One region of the Comamonas sp. GB3 AK4-5 genome, then DNA from elsewhere that is predicted to be linked to it. Evidence: predicted binding sites of a transcription regulator. Region 1 holds the regulator's gene; each other region holds the start of a gene.
What was found. The regulator FNR, encoded in region 1, switches genes on or off when oxygen is low (the NO sensors DNR and NnrR bind a similar motif). The targets are predictions, from matches to a motif close to TTGATNNNNATCAA.
Positions count from the first base shown of each region.

Region 1 (5,233 bases):
CCAGCGCTGCACCACCGCCCACAGCTGGCGACCGCTGCGCTCCAGCCAGGCAGGCTGGCGTGCCTGAAACAGCAGCAGCAAACCCCAAGCCAGCGCGGCCAGGTGCAGCATCACCCACAAGGGGTGCAGCGCCGTGGTGCGATCGGAAAACCACGCGACGCGCTCCATGGCATAGGCTGCCACGCCACCCAGCGCTGCATAGCCCAGCAAACGCCCGCCATGAAAGGCCAGCCAACGCGCCGAAATCCGGGACTGCCGGGCCGGCTGCACACCATCCGCATGCACGGGAATGCTGGTACGGGTGCCGGCTTCCGGCCCCAACTCCAGCCCCGTCACCGCCGCGCAAGGCGCTGCGCACATTGCAAGACAATGGGGCCCACCCACGAGCCCCATGAAAAATGCCGTCCCCAACAACGATAGCCACATGGGCTAGATGATCCGGGAAAACCGTGCCCGGGTCTTGCCAGCCTGCAAATGTCGGTCAAACACCATGGCCACTCCGCGCACAAAGAACCAGCCCTTGGAGGTCACGCGCACACCGTCGCTGCGAATCTCCACCAGACCTTGTTCTGCCTGCGGCTCCAGCAGCTCCAGCTCATTGGCAAAGTAGCTCTCGAAATTCAGCAGCCAGGCTTGGCTCATGGGCTCGAACAGCACCTCGCCCTGGCACATCAGCGCCATGATGACAGCGCGGCGCACCAGATCATCGCGGCTCAGTGCCAGACCGCGCACCACGGGCAGTTGCCCCTGGTCGAGGAAGTCGTAGTACTCCTCCAGCGTCTTGGCGTTCTGGCTGTACGTCACACCCACGCGGCCGATGGCCGACACACCCAGCGCGATCAGATCGCAATCCGGCTGCGTGCTGTAGCCCTGAAAGTTGCGGTGCAGCCGCCCCTGGCGCTTGGCGATGGCCAAGGCATCGTCCGGCAGCGCAAAGTGGTCCATGCCCACATAGACATAGCCGGCCTGCATAAAGGCATCAATGGACCGCGACAGCATGGACAGCTTGTCACCGGCTTGCGGCAGCTCTTCCGTCACGATGCGGCGCTGCGGCTTGAAGCGCTCGGGCAGATGGGCATAGGCATACAGCGCAATGCGATCAGGGCGCAAGGCAGCCACCTGCTCCAGCGTCCGGTCAAAAGACTCGGCCGTCTGGCGTGGCAACCCATAGATCAGGTCCACATTGATCGATTGAAAGCCGATGTCGCGTGCGGCCTGCACCAGCTCGAACACCTGCTCGGCAGGCTGCTCACGGTGCACGGCTTTTTGCACATCGGGATCGAAATCCTGCACACCAAAGCTCAGGCGGTTAAAGCCCAGGCGCGCCAGATGCAGCAGGCGCTCGCGTGTCACCGTGCGCGGGTCGATCTCGATCGAGTATTCCCCTACGGCCTCGAAGGAAAATTTCGCTCGAAGCATCGTCATCAGTTGCGACAACTCGCTGTCAGACAAGAACGTAGGCGTTCCGCCGCCAATGTGCAGCTGGCTGACGGCCTGCCCCTCACCGCAATGCGCCACCTGCAAAGCCACCTCTTTTTCCAGGTACTGCAGATAGGTGTGCGCACGCTCATGGTGCTTGGTGATGATCTTGTTGCAAGCGCAGTAGTAGCACAGCGATGCGCAAAACGGCACATGCACGTACAGCGACATGGGCAGCGCCTTGGCGGCCGAGTTGAGTTTGCGTTGCTGCAAGGCCAACTCGTAATCTCCAGGGCCAAAGGCTTCGATAAATCGGTCAGCTGTGGGATAGGAGGTATAACGGGGCCCAGGCACGTCATACCGACGAAGTAGCTCTGGCGTTACAGCAGTCATTGTGTGAATTCCTTGTGTGCTGGCTGCACTGTGCCCCAAGCAAGAAATGTCACACTTGACACTCATCAAGATACAAGCAAACTACACCTGCGACAATTTGATTCAAATCATTCGAGCCTTCCCTCCACTTTTCTGCTTCGATCCCCCTCGCCCCACATTCCGATAATCCTTCAGCATTACGTCCGATGGCCCGTTCCGCGGGATCCCAAGGCGTCATTACCATGACCCCCCCCCCCATCAAAGTTACCTGCTCCAATTGCAACCTGCGCGAACTGTGCATGCCCAGCGGCCTCAATGAGCAGCAGCTGCAACGTATTGATGAAATTGTGGCGACCCGCCGCAAAGTAAAGCGTGGAAGCACCCTGTTTCGCAATGGCGAGGCCTTCACCTCGCTCTATGCCATCCGTACCGGCTTCTTCAAGACCTGCGTGGCCACGGAAGATGGCCGCGATCAAGTCACCGGCTTCCAAATGGCAGGCGAGATCATTGGCCTGGATGGCATCGTGCACGACCACCACACCTGTGATGCCGTGGCACTGGAAGACGCCGAAGTCTGCGTGATGCCTTTCGATCGCCTGGAAGATCTCTCACGCGAAGTCACGGCACTGCAGTCCCATGTGCACAAGGTGATGAGCCGCGAAATCGTGCGCGAGCATGGCGTGATGCTGCTGCTCGGCAGCATGCGCGCAGAGGAGCGCCTGGCCGCCTTTGTGCTGAACCTGGTGCAGCGCCTGCATGCCCGCGGCTTTTCCTCGTCCGAGCTGGTGCTGCGCATGACGCGCGAAGAAATCGGCAGCTACCTGGGGTTGAAGCTGGAAACCGTCAGCCGCACCTTCTCCAAGTTCGTCGAAGAAGGCCTGGTCGAAGTCAAGCAGCGCCATGTGCGCATCCTCGACACCGAAGGCCTCAAGCGCATCGTCAACAGCCAGCACGAGTGCGCATGATCCACAGCCCACGGCAGCTGATGCCGTGCGCGCCCTATTGAAAAAGCCTCCGTACGGAGGCTTTTTTTCATGGTGGCATCTGCACCACATCAGGCGGATGCGGACGCCGCGTCGTTGATCTCCCGGGGCGAAAGCGCCAGCAAACAGGTCATCGCCGAAGCCATGATGGTGATGCCCCAGAACACAAAGAAAGCGGCGGTACAGACACCCAAGCGCGACGTCTCGGCACAGGCTGAGAACCGAGGCAGATCCAGTGGATCGACAAAGGCGAAGACCAACATCTCCATCACCCCGGCGGCCAGAAAGGCCGGCCAAACAATCCACATCCAGCGACGCAACAGCATGGGACTCTCCTTGTTGAGGGATACGCACTGCCATTGTCCCCAAGCTGGGCGCGGGCGCTCTAGCAGATACCCTAAACATAAAAAAAGCCTGCATTGCTGCAGGCTTTTGAAGGTCAGCGTCTAAACGACCTTATTTGCTGCCACGCAGCAAGGCCTTGAGCGCGCTTTGCAGACGCTGGGCATCGCTGTCACTGCGGGCAGCGGCCAGCACGGCGGCCACATCCTGCTCCCAGGTGGTGCGGGGGTCAGCGGCCTTGCGGTTGGTCAGCAGCTGCAGCTGCAGAGCGCGGCGGGCAGACAGTTGGTCGGCCGGCGTGGGAACATCGGCCGCCATTTCCAGGCGCAGCAGCGACTGGGCAGCATCGCCCTGGGCAGCACCCGACACAGCAGCCTGCCAGCTGTTGCGCGTCGCATTGCTGAGCTTGCCCAGCTCTTGGGCAGCGGGCAGCAAAGCCGCATCGCGCTGGCCCCAGGCATCCATCAGTTGGGTCAAGGCTTCACCGTGGGCCTGGGCCGTCAGCTTGCGCAGCGCAAACTGGGCGTGGTCCATGGCTTCGCGCTGTGCACGGAAAGCCGCATCACCCAGGCGTGGGCCACGGGGCGTACGGTCGGGGCGCTCGAAACGATCACCGCGATCACCACGCTCCGGACGGCCAGGCTTGCGCGCAGCGGGTGCCGGTGCGGCCTCCTTGCGCATACCGGGGCGGTCATCACCACGCACCGCCTTGATCGGGCGGGCCACGGCCGGCGCTGCGGGGGCAGCTTCGCCCTCCGCTGCGGACGGGCTTGCAGCTTCGGCAGCAGCGGCCGCAGGCGCGTTGCGCAGCACTTCTTCCAGCCCTGCCACGGCGGCGCGGATTTTCTGGACATCGCCGTCGGCATTGGCGGCTTCCAATTGCTGCGAAGCTTCCAGCACGGCACGGTCATGGGCACTCAGCGTGGCGGGGTTCACGGCCGTGCGGGCGCGGTCACCGCGCTCGGCCGGCTTGCGGCTGAAAGCCTCATCCAGCGGCTTGCGGAAGGCATCCCACAGCTTTTGCTCCTGGCGGCGATCCACCGGCACCTCCTGGGCTTCAGCCTGCCAGCGCTGCTGCAGCGCCTTGATGGCGGCGATTTGCAGCGCGGGTGCATTGCCCAGCGCCTGTGCCTCTTCGATCATGGCGTGGCGGCGTTGCAAGCTCGCTTGCTGCACGCGCTGCAGCGGGGCTTCCGCCTCGCCCATGGCCTGGCGCCATTGCTGCTGCAGCTCGGCATACAGCTTCTCGCCCACATGACCGCCTTCACGCCAGCGCTCGGCAAACTGGCGCAGGCTGCGGGCCATGCCCTTCCAGTCCTGGCTGTCCTTGACCGACTGGCCCCAGGCGCGCAGCTCTTCAATCAGCGCGGTGCGCGAGGCCTTGTGCTCGGCCGATTCGCTGCGCAGCTTGTCCAGCCAGCCCTCCACCACCTTGTAGGCGGTGTTGCAGGCCTCATCAAACTGCTTCCACAGACCGTGGTTGGGCGCGGAGCCCTGGTCCAGCTGCTTCCATTGCTCACGCAGCTGGCGCAGCGACTCCTGCACCTTGCGGCCACCCAGGGATTGACCTTCCGGACGCTCCAGCAGCGCCTTGGCCTTGGCCACCAGGGCTTCGCGCTCGGCATCCACGGCCTGGGGCTTCCAGCCTCGGGCATCGCCCGCCTGCACCAGCAGCGCATCCATTTGCGCCAGCACTGCGGCGTCCAGCGAGCGGCCATGCTGGCGCAAGGCGGCGCGCAAACCGGCGATGGCGCCGGTCTTGTCTTCGCTGCCTTCCAGCAGGGCTTGCAGCGCCTGCGCAGCCTGCAAGACCACGGCGGCAGCCTTGATGGGGGCGTCACCCTTGGCGGGCTGGGCAGCTGGCGTCTCGGCAGCCAGCTCGGCCGGCAGACCTCGGCCCACGCGAATTTCGTCGGCCCACACGGGCACGGTGGGCAGTGCAGCTTCGGCGTTGTCGGCAGCGGCCTGCGTGGCGGCCAGTGCGGAAGAGAAAGCCTCCCACACCACGTTCAGCTGATCGCGCGAGCCGGTCAGCTGCTGGGCCAGGCGGGCGTCCAGGCTGGCCCAGGCGGCGTCTTCGGTCAGTGCCTGGGCCTGCTCTTGCCAGCGCGCCACAT
Region 1 covers NZ_CP166730.1:3,323,548-3,328,780, forward strand. The annotation lists gene ACA027_RS15040 (sulfite exporter TauE/SafE family protein) at 1-426, opposite strand, end outside; gene hemN (oxygen-independent coproporphyrinogen III oxidase) at 430-1,812, opposite strand; gene fnr (fumarate/nitrate reduction transcriptional regulator Fnr) at 2,034-2,756, shown strand; gene ACA027_RS15055 (hypothetical protein) at 2,846-3,100, opposite strand; gene ACA027_RS15060 (DUF349 domain-containing protein) at 3,231-5,233, opposite strand, start outside.

Region 2 (5,233 bases), 1.2 Mb from region 1:
GTGTTTGCGCTGGGTTCGGTGGCTTGTGCCAGCGCGCCGTCCATGGCCTGGATGCTGGCGGGGCGCAGCGTGCAGGGTTTTGGCGGCGGCATGCTGGCCGCCCTCAGCTATGCGCTGATCCGCGTGGTCTTTGTCCCCGCGCTGTGGCCGCGGGCCGTGGCCCTGGTCTCCGGCATGTGGGGTGTGGCCACGCTGTGTGGGCCGGCCGTGGGCGGCTTGTTTGCCCAGGCAGGGCATTGGCGCTGGGCCTTCTGGGCGCTGCTGCCGGTGGCCGTCTGGCAGGCGTTTTTGGTGAGCTGGCAACTGGGCGCCAATGAGCACGAGAGCGGCCAGCAGGAGCAGGGTGCACCCCAGGTGGCCTCGCTGCAAATCGCCTTGCTGGCGGCATCGGTGTTGGCCGTGGCCGGTGGCAGCCTGTCCACGCAACTGCCGTGGCAGGGCTTGGGTGTGGTGCTGGGCCTGGGCCTGGGCGCCGCAGCGATTGCGGTGGACCGGCGCAACCAGGGCGGGCGCGGTGTGTGCCTGCTGCCCGATGGTGCGACCCATACGGCGACCGCCCTGGGCGGCATCTACGCCTGTGTGGCCCTGCTGCTGCTGGGCACGACCACCGAGATTTTTGTGCCGTATTTTCTGCAGACCCTGCACGGGCTTTCGCCCCTGGCGGCGGGCTATCTGACGGCGGCCATGGCCGCTGGCTGGAGCGCGGGCTCGCTGCTGTCTTCGGGGCGCAGCGGTGCCATGGCAGTGACGCTGCAGCGCGTGGGGCCCATTTTGTGCGCGGTCAGCCTGCTGGCCCTGGGTGTGTTGATTCCGCTGGATGCTGCGGCCTGGCCTGCGGCTTTGCTGCTCAGCCTGTTCGCGCTGGCGTTGGCTGGCGTGGGTGCCGGTGTGGGCATGGGCTGGCCGCATTTGCTGACCCGTGTGCTGACGGTGGCACCCAAGGGCCAGGAGGACATGGCCTCGGCCGCCATCACCACGGTGCAGCTCTATGGCATGGCCATAGGCGCGGCGCTGGCCGGCCTGGTGGCGAATATGGCCGGGTTGACCCAGCCTGGCGGCGTAGCCGGTGCGCAAAGCGCGGCGGCCTGGCTGTTTGTGCTGTTTGCGCTGGCTCCGGCCTATACGGCCTGGTTGCTGCACCGGCAGCTGAAATAGCCCCCTGCATTGTTCAATGCTGCCTCAAAACTCAGCGCCTGCTGCCTGCCGTTTTTTGGGCAATGCGTGCCCATGGGAATTTATGTGCTCCTGTAGCGTCGGGTTTACCCAGGTCGCAAAAAACTGGCGCGATCCAAGTCAGGGGCATCAAGCAAGGGCCGCCCCGCAGCGATGATGCCGTCCCCTGGGGGAAGGCGCCGCAGGCGACTCAGGGGGAGCTAATTGTCACTTCCTTTGGCTTCTATGGCGCGGTTGATGCCCAGTGCGGCCAAGGTGCTGATGGCGCCCGACAGCAGGTACAGGCCCACGGCCACCGGGCCGAAGCGGGCCGACAGGCCCAGGGCCACCAGGGGGGCAAAGGCCGCGCCCAGCAGCCAGGCCAGATCGGACGAGTAGGCCGCGCCCACATAGCGCAGGCGACGTGAGAAGTTGGCCGTCACCGTGCCCGAGGACTGGCCGTAGGACAGGCCCAGCAGCACAAAGCCCAGCAAAATGAAGGTGTTCTGCCCGGCGCTGCCGCCATCCAGCAGGAAGGGGGTGGCCAGGCTGAACAGACCTATCAGCACGGCCATGGTGCCCAGGGTGTTGCGGCGACCAAAGCGGTCGGCGATCTTGCCCGACAGCACGATGGCCGCTGCGGCCAGCAGGGCGCCCAGCACCTGCATCCACAGAATGCTGGTGACGCTGTCCACGCCGAACATGGTCATCCACGACAGGGGGAACACCGTGACCAGGTGGAACAGTGCAAAGCTGGCCAGGGCTGCCAGCGCGCCCAGCAGCACATTGCGGCCCTCGCCGCTGCGCGCCAGTTCCAGGGCAGGAGCGGGCTCCAGCTCCAGCGCCTCCAGCATGCGTTCATAGTCTTGGCTCGCCACCAGGCGCAGGCGGGCAAACAGTGCCACGACATTGATGGCAAATGCTACGCAGAAGGGAAAGCGCCAGCCCCACTCCACAAATTCCTCATGGCTGAGGGCGCCGTACAGATAAGCAAAAAGGGCCGCCGCCACCACAAAGCCCAGCGGGGCGCCAAGCTGGCCCAGCATGGAATACCAGCCGCGTTTTTCGGGCGGGGCGCTCAGGGCCAGCAGCGAGGGCAGGCCATCCCAGGAGCCGCCCAGGGCCAGTCCCTGCAGCACGCGAAACAGCACCAGCAGCCAGATGGCGTAGTGGCCCAACTCGCCATAACCGGGCAACAGGGCAATGCCCACGGTGGCCGAGCCCAGCATCAGCAGCGCCAGTGTGAGCTTGGTGGCCCGACCCCAGCGGCGCTGTATGGCCATGGAGACGGCCGTGCCTATGGGGCGCGCGACAAAGGCCACGGCAAACATGGCAAACGAGGCCAGCATGCCGTTCAGCAGCGTCAGATAAGGGAAGAACACATGGGGAAAGACCAGCACGCAGGCGATGCCGAAGACGAAGAAGTCGAAATACTCCGACGAACGCCCGATGATGACGCCGGCCGCGATCTCGCCCGGAGAGGCGGTTTCATGGGTGTCGCTGCTGGACAGCGATTCCGATGCGTGAAAACCGCCAGCAGACCCAGTGTTTGAATAAGCGATGCCACTCATGCCGCGCACTCCTCTGAGACTAAGGTGTGCACCCGTTCTACGCCCATGTGCCCATGGCCGCAATCGGGGAAGTGGCTGTGAAGTGGTTTTGTACGGGAAGTTCCCGATCTTGATGGGGGTCAAGACCGTGGAAAGGGCTGGGCGGGGGCGCTCAAGACCCGCAGGTGCACAGGGTTAGTCCGCACTTCGCTGCGGCTGCGAGGCTGTTGGGTATGTATTTTTTTAAGATTCACAAACAGCTTGTTGCATAAAAATCTGTGTAAAAACAAATGCTTATGCGTGTTTTTTATTTTTCAAAACATGCCTAGCGGATATGCGTAAAGCTTGCAATGACTTGAGGCAGGAGGCTGGTGGACAAAATGTCCAATCGTCACAAAGCTTGATCGAAGTAAATTCGCAACCTCTTGTAATCCGCACCGGCATCCGCCTGTGCGTGTCTTTTCGCGTCTATAGCATGTTTCAATCCAAGGAAATCCGCGGGCCCGCGTGGCTCGCAGCGGCCGCCTTGATAGCCAGTCTTACGGGCTGCAGCAAGGTTGTCGTTCTCAATCCAGCAGGTGACATCGCAGCCCAGCAGGGCCAGCTGGTGGTGACTGCCACCCTGCTGATGTTGATCATCATCGTGCCGGTGATCTTGTTGACGCTGTTGTTCGCCTGGAAATATCGCCAGTCGAACACCGAGGCCGAATACGATCCCGAGTGGCACCACTCCACCGCCCTGGAGCTGGTGATCTGGAGCGTGCCGCTGATCATCATCATCGCCCTGGGTGCGCTGACCTGGATCAGCACCCACAAGCTCGACCCCTATCGCCCGCTGGACCGTGTCTCTGCATCTAAGGCCTTGCCGCCTGAAATCAAGCCCCTGGAAGTGCAGGTGGTGGCCATGGACTGGAAGTGGCTGTTCTTCCTGCCCGAGCAAGGTATTGCCACGGTGAACGAGCTGGCTGCGCCGGTGGACCGTCCCATCCACTTCAAGCTCACGGCCACGCACACCATGAATGCGTTCTACGTGCCTGATCTGGCCGGCATGATCTATGCCATGCCCGGTATGCAGACCGAGCTGAACGCCGTCATCAACAAGGAAGGTGTCTTCAAGGGCATGTCCTCGCACTACAGCGGTTCGGGCTTCTCGGGCATGACCTTCAAGTTCCATGGCCTGAGCAACGAAGGCTTTGACGCCTGGGTGGCCAAGGCCAAGAGCGAAGGCCAGGCGCTGACCCGCGAGGCCTACCAGGCACTGGCACAGCCCAGCGAGCGCAACCCTGTGGCGCGCTTCTCTTCCGTGGAAGAGGGCCTGTACGACAAGGTGCTGAACCGTTGCGTGGAAGACGGTCAGATGTGCATGCACCACATGATGGCCATCGACGCCGCTGGTGGCGCTGCCTACATGAAAGCGGCCGGCCTGAACCTGCCGGACGACGTGTGCACGGTGCAAAACGCCGACAGCGTGGTGGCCTTCCTGGAACAGCAAGCCCAGCCGGGCGCTGTGACACAGCAGTAAGCATTGACGGCACAGGCTCTGCACCAAGCGGGGCCGCTGCCACTTAGCAAGAGACTCGATATGTCTGGAAATACAACCTTGCCCAACGATCCGCTCATCGGGCGGATCAGCTGGGACGCCGTACCGATGGCGCATGAGCCCATCGTGCTATGGACTTTTATTGCTGTGGTGCTGGGCGGCATGGTCGTCATGGCCGCGCTGACCAAGTTCCGCCTGTGGGGACCGCTGTGGCGTGACTGGATCTGCACGATCGACCACAAGAAGATCGGCATCATGTACATGATCCTGGGTGTGGTCATGCTGCTGCGCGGCTTTGCCGACGCGGTGATGATGCGCCTGCAGCAGGCCATGGCCTTTGGTGACAACCTGGGCTATCTGCCCCCGCACCACTACGACCAGATCTTCACCGCCCACGGCGTGATCATGATCTTCTTCGTGGCCATGCCCTTTGTGACCGGTCTGATGAACTACGTGGTGCCGCTGCAAATCGGTGCGCGCGACGTGTCCTTCCCGTTCCTGAACAACTTCAGCTTCTGGATGACCACCGCCGGCGCTGTGCTGGTGATGATCTCCCTGTTCCTGGGTGAGTTCTCCACCTCGGGCTGGCTGGCCTTGTCCAATCTGGGCAACCAAAGCGGCAGCACGGGTCTGGACTACTACATCTGGGCGCTGCAGATCGCGGGGGTGGGCACGACGCTGTCGGGTATCAACCTGATTGTCACCATCATCAAGATGCGCGCACCCGGCATGAACATGATGAAGATGCCCGTCTTCACCTGGACCGCCCTGTGCACCAACGCCCTGATCGTGGCGTCCTTCCCCATGTTGACCGCAGCCCTGGTGCTGATGTCCCTGGATCGCTACGTAGGCACGCATTTCTTCTCGAACGACTTCGGCGGCAACGCCATGTTGTACGTGAACCTGATCTGGATCTGGGGCCACCCCGAGGTCTACATCCTGATCCTGCCTTGCTTTGGCGTGTTCTCGGAAATCGTGTCCACGTTCTCGC
Region 2 covers NZ_CP166730.1:4,546,657-4,551,889, reverse strand. The annotation lists gene ACA027_RS20210 (MFS transporter) at 1-1,155, shown strand, start outside; gene ACA027_RS20205 (MFS transporter) at 1,374-2,723, opposite strand; gene cyoA (ubiquinol oxidase subunit II) at 3,178-4,224, shown strand; gene cyoB (cytochrome o ubiquinol oxidase subunit I) at 4,351-5,233, shown strand, end outside.
Region 2: the regulator FNR is predicted to act here: its motif matches at 3,103-3,116, upstream of cyoA (ubiquinol oxidase subunit II).

Region 3 (5,233 bases), 2.0 Mb from region 1:
CCAGTTTTACGCGCCGTGTCCTGGGCTTACTCCCTTGCCCCTTCGGGGAGAGGGTGGGGTGAGGGGCTGTCGGCCGGAGCGGGCCTGGGTTTGTATTGGGCATTGAATTCCTCCCCACAACGGTCAGACAGCGGTTGAGGCGCGACGCGTGCCCGCTGACAGTACTGGCGTACGGCAAGGGCACGCAACAAAGCATCAAGCGCTGTATGGCCGCCTCCAAACAAGGCGGCCATACAGCGATGAAGTCTGTTTACAGCAGTTGCAGTCCGCCGGCGATGGTGGTGGAGAGCAGGGCCGCGCTGGCGCGCAAGGCCTCGGTCTCGGTCTCGTTCATGGAAGGCATGAACGGGGCAGAGGCGCCGCGTGCGCTGATCAGGTGGGGCAGGGAGACGCAGGTGTCGCGCACGCCCAGCAGCTCGGGCATGCAGGTGGAGACGGCAAACACCGACTGCTCATCGGCCACGATGGCCTTGACCAGGCGGGCAATGCAGCCACCGATGCCGAAGTTGGACACGCCCTTGCCTTCCTTGATGCGGTAGGCCGAGGTGCGCACGTCTTCCGCAATCTGCAGCTGCATGGCGGCATCGATGGGGCGACCCAGCTGTGCGGCAAAGTCCGTCACCGGCATGCCGGCCACCCAGGCGCTGCTCCAGTTGGGCACGGACGAGTCGCCATGCTCACCCAGCACATAGGCGTGGATGGCGGGGGGCGCCACGCCCAGGTAGTCGGCCAGCCGGTCGCGGAAGCGGATGGAGTCCAGCGAGCAGCCCGTGCCGATGGCCCGGCCCGGCGGCAGGCCGTAGCGGTGCACAGCGATGGCGGGCATGACGTCCACCGGGTTGGTGGCGAACAGCAGCACGGCGTCAGGCGCCACCTTCAGCACCTGGCCGATGATGGTGTCCGTCATCTTCAGGTTTTGCTGCAGCAGCTCCAGCCGGGTCTGGCCGGGTTTGAGGCTGGCGCCGGCGGTGATGACCACCACCGAGGCGCCTGCCAGGTCGGCGTAATCGCCTTCGCTGACGCGGGCAGCCGTGCCAAAGGCAGCGGCGTGGCCGATGTCGGCGGCCTCACCGGCCGCGCGGGCAGCGTTCTGGTCCACCAGGGTGATCTGGCTGATGCCGGGCGTAGCCGACAGCAAGTAACCCGCTGCGGCGCCGACCTGGCCGGCGCCAATGATGCCAATATGCGCGCCCATTTACAGCACTCCCATCCAAGGCCACAACGTGGAGGACAACAACAAGATCAGGCCCAGACCGGCCAGCGTGACCACAATGCCCACCTTGGCGAACTGCGCGGTGCTGAAGGCATTGGTGCCGTAGCACAGCATGTTCTGCGGAGCGTTGGTGGGCAGGATGAAGCCAAACGACACCACAAAGCTCTGGATCATGACGATGCCGAAAGCGGTTTCGGTGCTGACGGGCAGGGTCTGGGTGAACGCGATCATGATGGGGATCAGCGTGCTGGCCAGGCCGGTGGCCGAGGCAAAGCCCAAGTGCAGCACGATGCTGAACACCGACAGCGCACCAATCACGGCCACCACGGGCAGCACGGACAGGCCCATCTGGCCCAGCGTTTGCTGTGCCAGCCAGCCGGCAGCGCCGGTCTTGGACAGCAGATTACCCAGGGAGATGGAGGCGGCAAACAGCACGATCGTGCCCCAGGGCACCAGCTTTTCGGCCTGCGACCAGTGCATCACACCGATCTTGGGCATCAGCAGCAGGGCAATACCGATCTGGGTGGTGGTGGTGGTGTCGAAGGGATGCAGCATGCCTTCGGTGGACCACATCACCAGCAGCAGGGCCGCCACGGCGATCAGGCGCTTTTCGGGACCGGTCACCGGGCCCAGCTCGGCCAGTTGCTGGCGCAGCTTGCCGACCATGTCTTCACCGGCGGGCACTTGGGGACGGAGAATCCACAGTGCTGCAAAAAACAGCACCACGCTCATGCCCAGGGTGAAGGGCAGGGCGGTGATGAACCACTGGCCCCAGGTCACGTTGTGGCCAAAGGCTTCCTGCATGAAGTTCAGGCTGATGATGTTCTGCGCAGCACCGGTCTTGATGGCCATGTTGAAGATGGAGCAGGCGCTGGCCGTCACGATCATCAAGGTGGCGCCCAGCGAGCTGTTCACCGCCAGACCCAGGGCGGCAGTGATACCGATCATGATGGGGATCACCGCACCCACGCGGGCCGTGGCCGACGGGATGAACAGGGCCAGCACAAAGCCGACGATCATCGCGCCCAGCACCAGGCGGGCAGGCGAGACGCCGATCTTGCTCATCACGATCAACGCGATGCGCTTGTCCAGCCCCGTGTGCTTGAGTGCCACGGCCAGGAACAGCGCGGCGGCCACCAGCAGCACGGCGGTGGAGGAGAAGCCGCTGAGCATGGTGGTCAGGGCGGCCGAGGAGTTCATGACCTTGCCGCCCTCGGTGAGGGAGGTGCCCATCAGCCCCAGCACGGCGGCGCCGGTCAGCACCACGGCGCTGTTGGCAGGGGAGACGCATTCGCTGATCCACAGCACCACCACCAGGACCAGCAGGCCCAGGGCCACCTGACCCGAGTCGGTCAGTCCGGCAGGTTGGGGCAGGGCCAGCACGATGCCATACAGCACCAGGCCTAGAAGAAGGTAAGCAAGTTTTTTATTGGAATCAGGCTCCGGTTTGGAGGTGATCGGCCCGGTTTCAGGTGCGGATGTAGACGCCATAGGTGCTCCTCGCAAGAGTGAAAATCGCCACACGGATGCAACGATGCTAGTTCTTGCGCGCACTGCCTTACGTCAGATAAAGGATGCTTTTCCTTACAAAATTGATGCATATCAAGCAATATGTCGCCGACGGGACACATGCTGTAACACCGGGCGCCCGGGACGCCGTCGCTCAGGTGTTCCCCACGTAGGGATTGGTGGCGCGCTCGCGGCCAAAGCTGCTTTCCGGGCCGTGACCGGGGATGAACACCGTCGCATCGCCCATGGGCCACAGGCGCTGGGTGATGGAGTCGATCAGCTGCTGGTGGTTGCCCTGGGGAAAGTCGGTGCGGCCTATGCTGCCGGCAAACAGCACATCACCCACAAAGCAGCGCTCAATCTGCGGCGCGTGAAACACCACATGGCCGGGTGTGTGGCCGGGGCAGTGGCGCACGGCCAGTGTTTCCTGGCCGATGCTCACGCTGTCGCCATCCGCCAGCCAGCGCGTGGGCACAAAGGGGCGCGATGGCGGAAAGCCGAACATGGCACCCTGCTGGGGCAGGCCATCAATCCAGAACTGGTCGCCCGGATGGGGGCCGATGATGGGCAGGCCCAACTGCTCGGCCAGATCGGCCGTGCCGCCCGCATGGTCGATGTGGGCGTGGGTGATCCAGATGGCCTTGAGCTGCAACTCCAGCCGCTCCACCTCCCACAAAATGGTCTCCAGATCGCCGCCGGGGTCGATGACGGCGGCGTCCCGGGTCTGGTCACACCACACCAAAGAGCAGTTTTGCTGGAAGGCAGTGACGGGGATGGTGTGGTAGGCAAGCATGGCGTGGGAAGTGTTCTGAGAGGTTCTGAGAAAAGCAAGGCCGATTGTGGCCCAGCATGCAAAAAGCCTCTGTACCTGACGATACAGAGGCTTTGTCACCAACCCATGGTGTCGCCCGTAAAGGGGGCTCGAAACTGGCACGCTCTCAGTCAAAGACAGCGAGCAAGGATCTACGCTGGCCCAGCATGCAAAAAAGCCCCTGCACCTGACGGTACAGAGGCTTTGTCACCAACCCATGGTGTCGCCCGTAAAGGGGGCTCGAAACTGGCACAGGCCCATGTCAGGGCTCCGCGCAAGGGCCGCCCCGCCGCGCTGGTGCCGTCCCCCTCCGGCGCAGCCAGAGAGGGGGAAGACGCGCAGCGGCTCAGGGTGCTTTAGATCAACTTCAACGCACCCTTCATGATGCTGTAGTGGCCGGGGAAGGAGCAGAAGAAGCTGTAGTCGGTGCCGGCCTTGAGCTTGGCCACATCGATGTCGAAGGTGGTGGACTCGCCGCCGCCAATCATCTTGCTGTGGGCGATCACGCGGGCGTCGCCGGCCTTCACGTAGTCAGCAGCGGCCGTGGCCTTCATGCCGTCGGCTGCCACGGCAGCCATGTCGGCGGTGCTGGACACCACGATGTTGTGGCCCATGGAAGTCTTGGGCATCTTGCCCACGTGCTTCAGCGTCACGGTGAACTTCTTGCAGGACTTGGGCACGTCGATGCTCTTGGTGTTGAACTGCATCGCGTCGTTGGATTCCACGGTCAGCGCGCAGTCGGCGGCCATGGCGGGGGCGGCAATAGCACCAGCGGCGCACAGGGCCACAGTCATCAGAATCTTCTTCATGTGCGGAAACTCCTTCACAAAATCAAAAAACGAATCGGGGAATGCCGGACGGCAGACCACGTGCATTCTGTTTCAGAATTTTCTGAAAATTCGGCCCAATCAGAATGGGTACAGCTGTCAACGACGAGGGCAATACCGCCGCAGGCTTGCCAAACCCCGGCTTCTGTGGGCGTGATTTCGGGTCATGCGGACGCCGCGCTGTGTGCTGGAACTTCTTTTGAATTCAACGGCTTGCGACTCTCTGGCATGCGGCGGCGGAGCGCCAGGCTGTGAGGCACGGCAGCCTGGCGGGCGGTGGCAGGCATGGCAGCCGCTGGCGCAGCGCACCAAAGCTTGTGTTGTATCAAGCTTTGCGCACGGACAGACGGTGCAATAAAGGGGTTTTGCTATTTATAAAAGAGCAATATATGCGTATGGAAAGCCAATCTCAGCCGTTTTTCAGGCGGAGATTGGCGTCTTGCAAGCGATGGTTGCTCTGATTTTTGCGAATGCCGGCATGCGGCATCTGCGGGACCTAGCACTCAACCTAGTGTGAGGTCGTAAGCAATGGTGATGGGGGCGTGGTCCGAGAACTTCTCGCCCTTGTAGATGGACTCCTGGCGGGCCAGTGCGGCCAGTGCCGGCGTGGCCAGGTGGTAGTCCAGGCGCCATCCCACATTGTTGGCATAGGCCTGGCCGCGGTTGCTCCACCATGTGTAGCAGGCGTCGGTGGTGTCCGGCTGCAGCTGGCGGTAGACGTCGACGATGCCGCCCGTGGGCGCTACGGGGTCCAGGGCCATGTCCATCCAGGCGCGCTCTTCGGGGGTGAAACCGCTGTTCTTCTGGTTGCCGCGCCAGTTCTTCAGGTCTTCCTTGCGGTGGGCAATGTTGATGTCGCCGCATAGGATGAAC
Region 3 covers NZ_CP166730.1:302,265-307,497, forward strand. The annotation lists gene ACA027_RS01295 (L-lactate dehydrogenase) at 251-1,195, opposite strand; gene ACA027_RS01300 (DASS family sodium-coupled anion symporter) at 1,196-2,704, opposite strand; gene ACA027_RS01305 (MBL fold metallo-hydrolase) at 2,877-3,515, opposite strand; gene azu (azurin) at 3,890-4,342, opposite strand; gene ACA027_RS01315 (exodeoxyribonuclease III) at 4,864-5,233, opposite strand, start outside.
Region 3: the regulator FNR is predicted to act here: its motif matches at 2,806-2,819, upstream of ACA027_RS01300 (DASS family sodium-coupled anion symporter).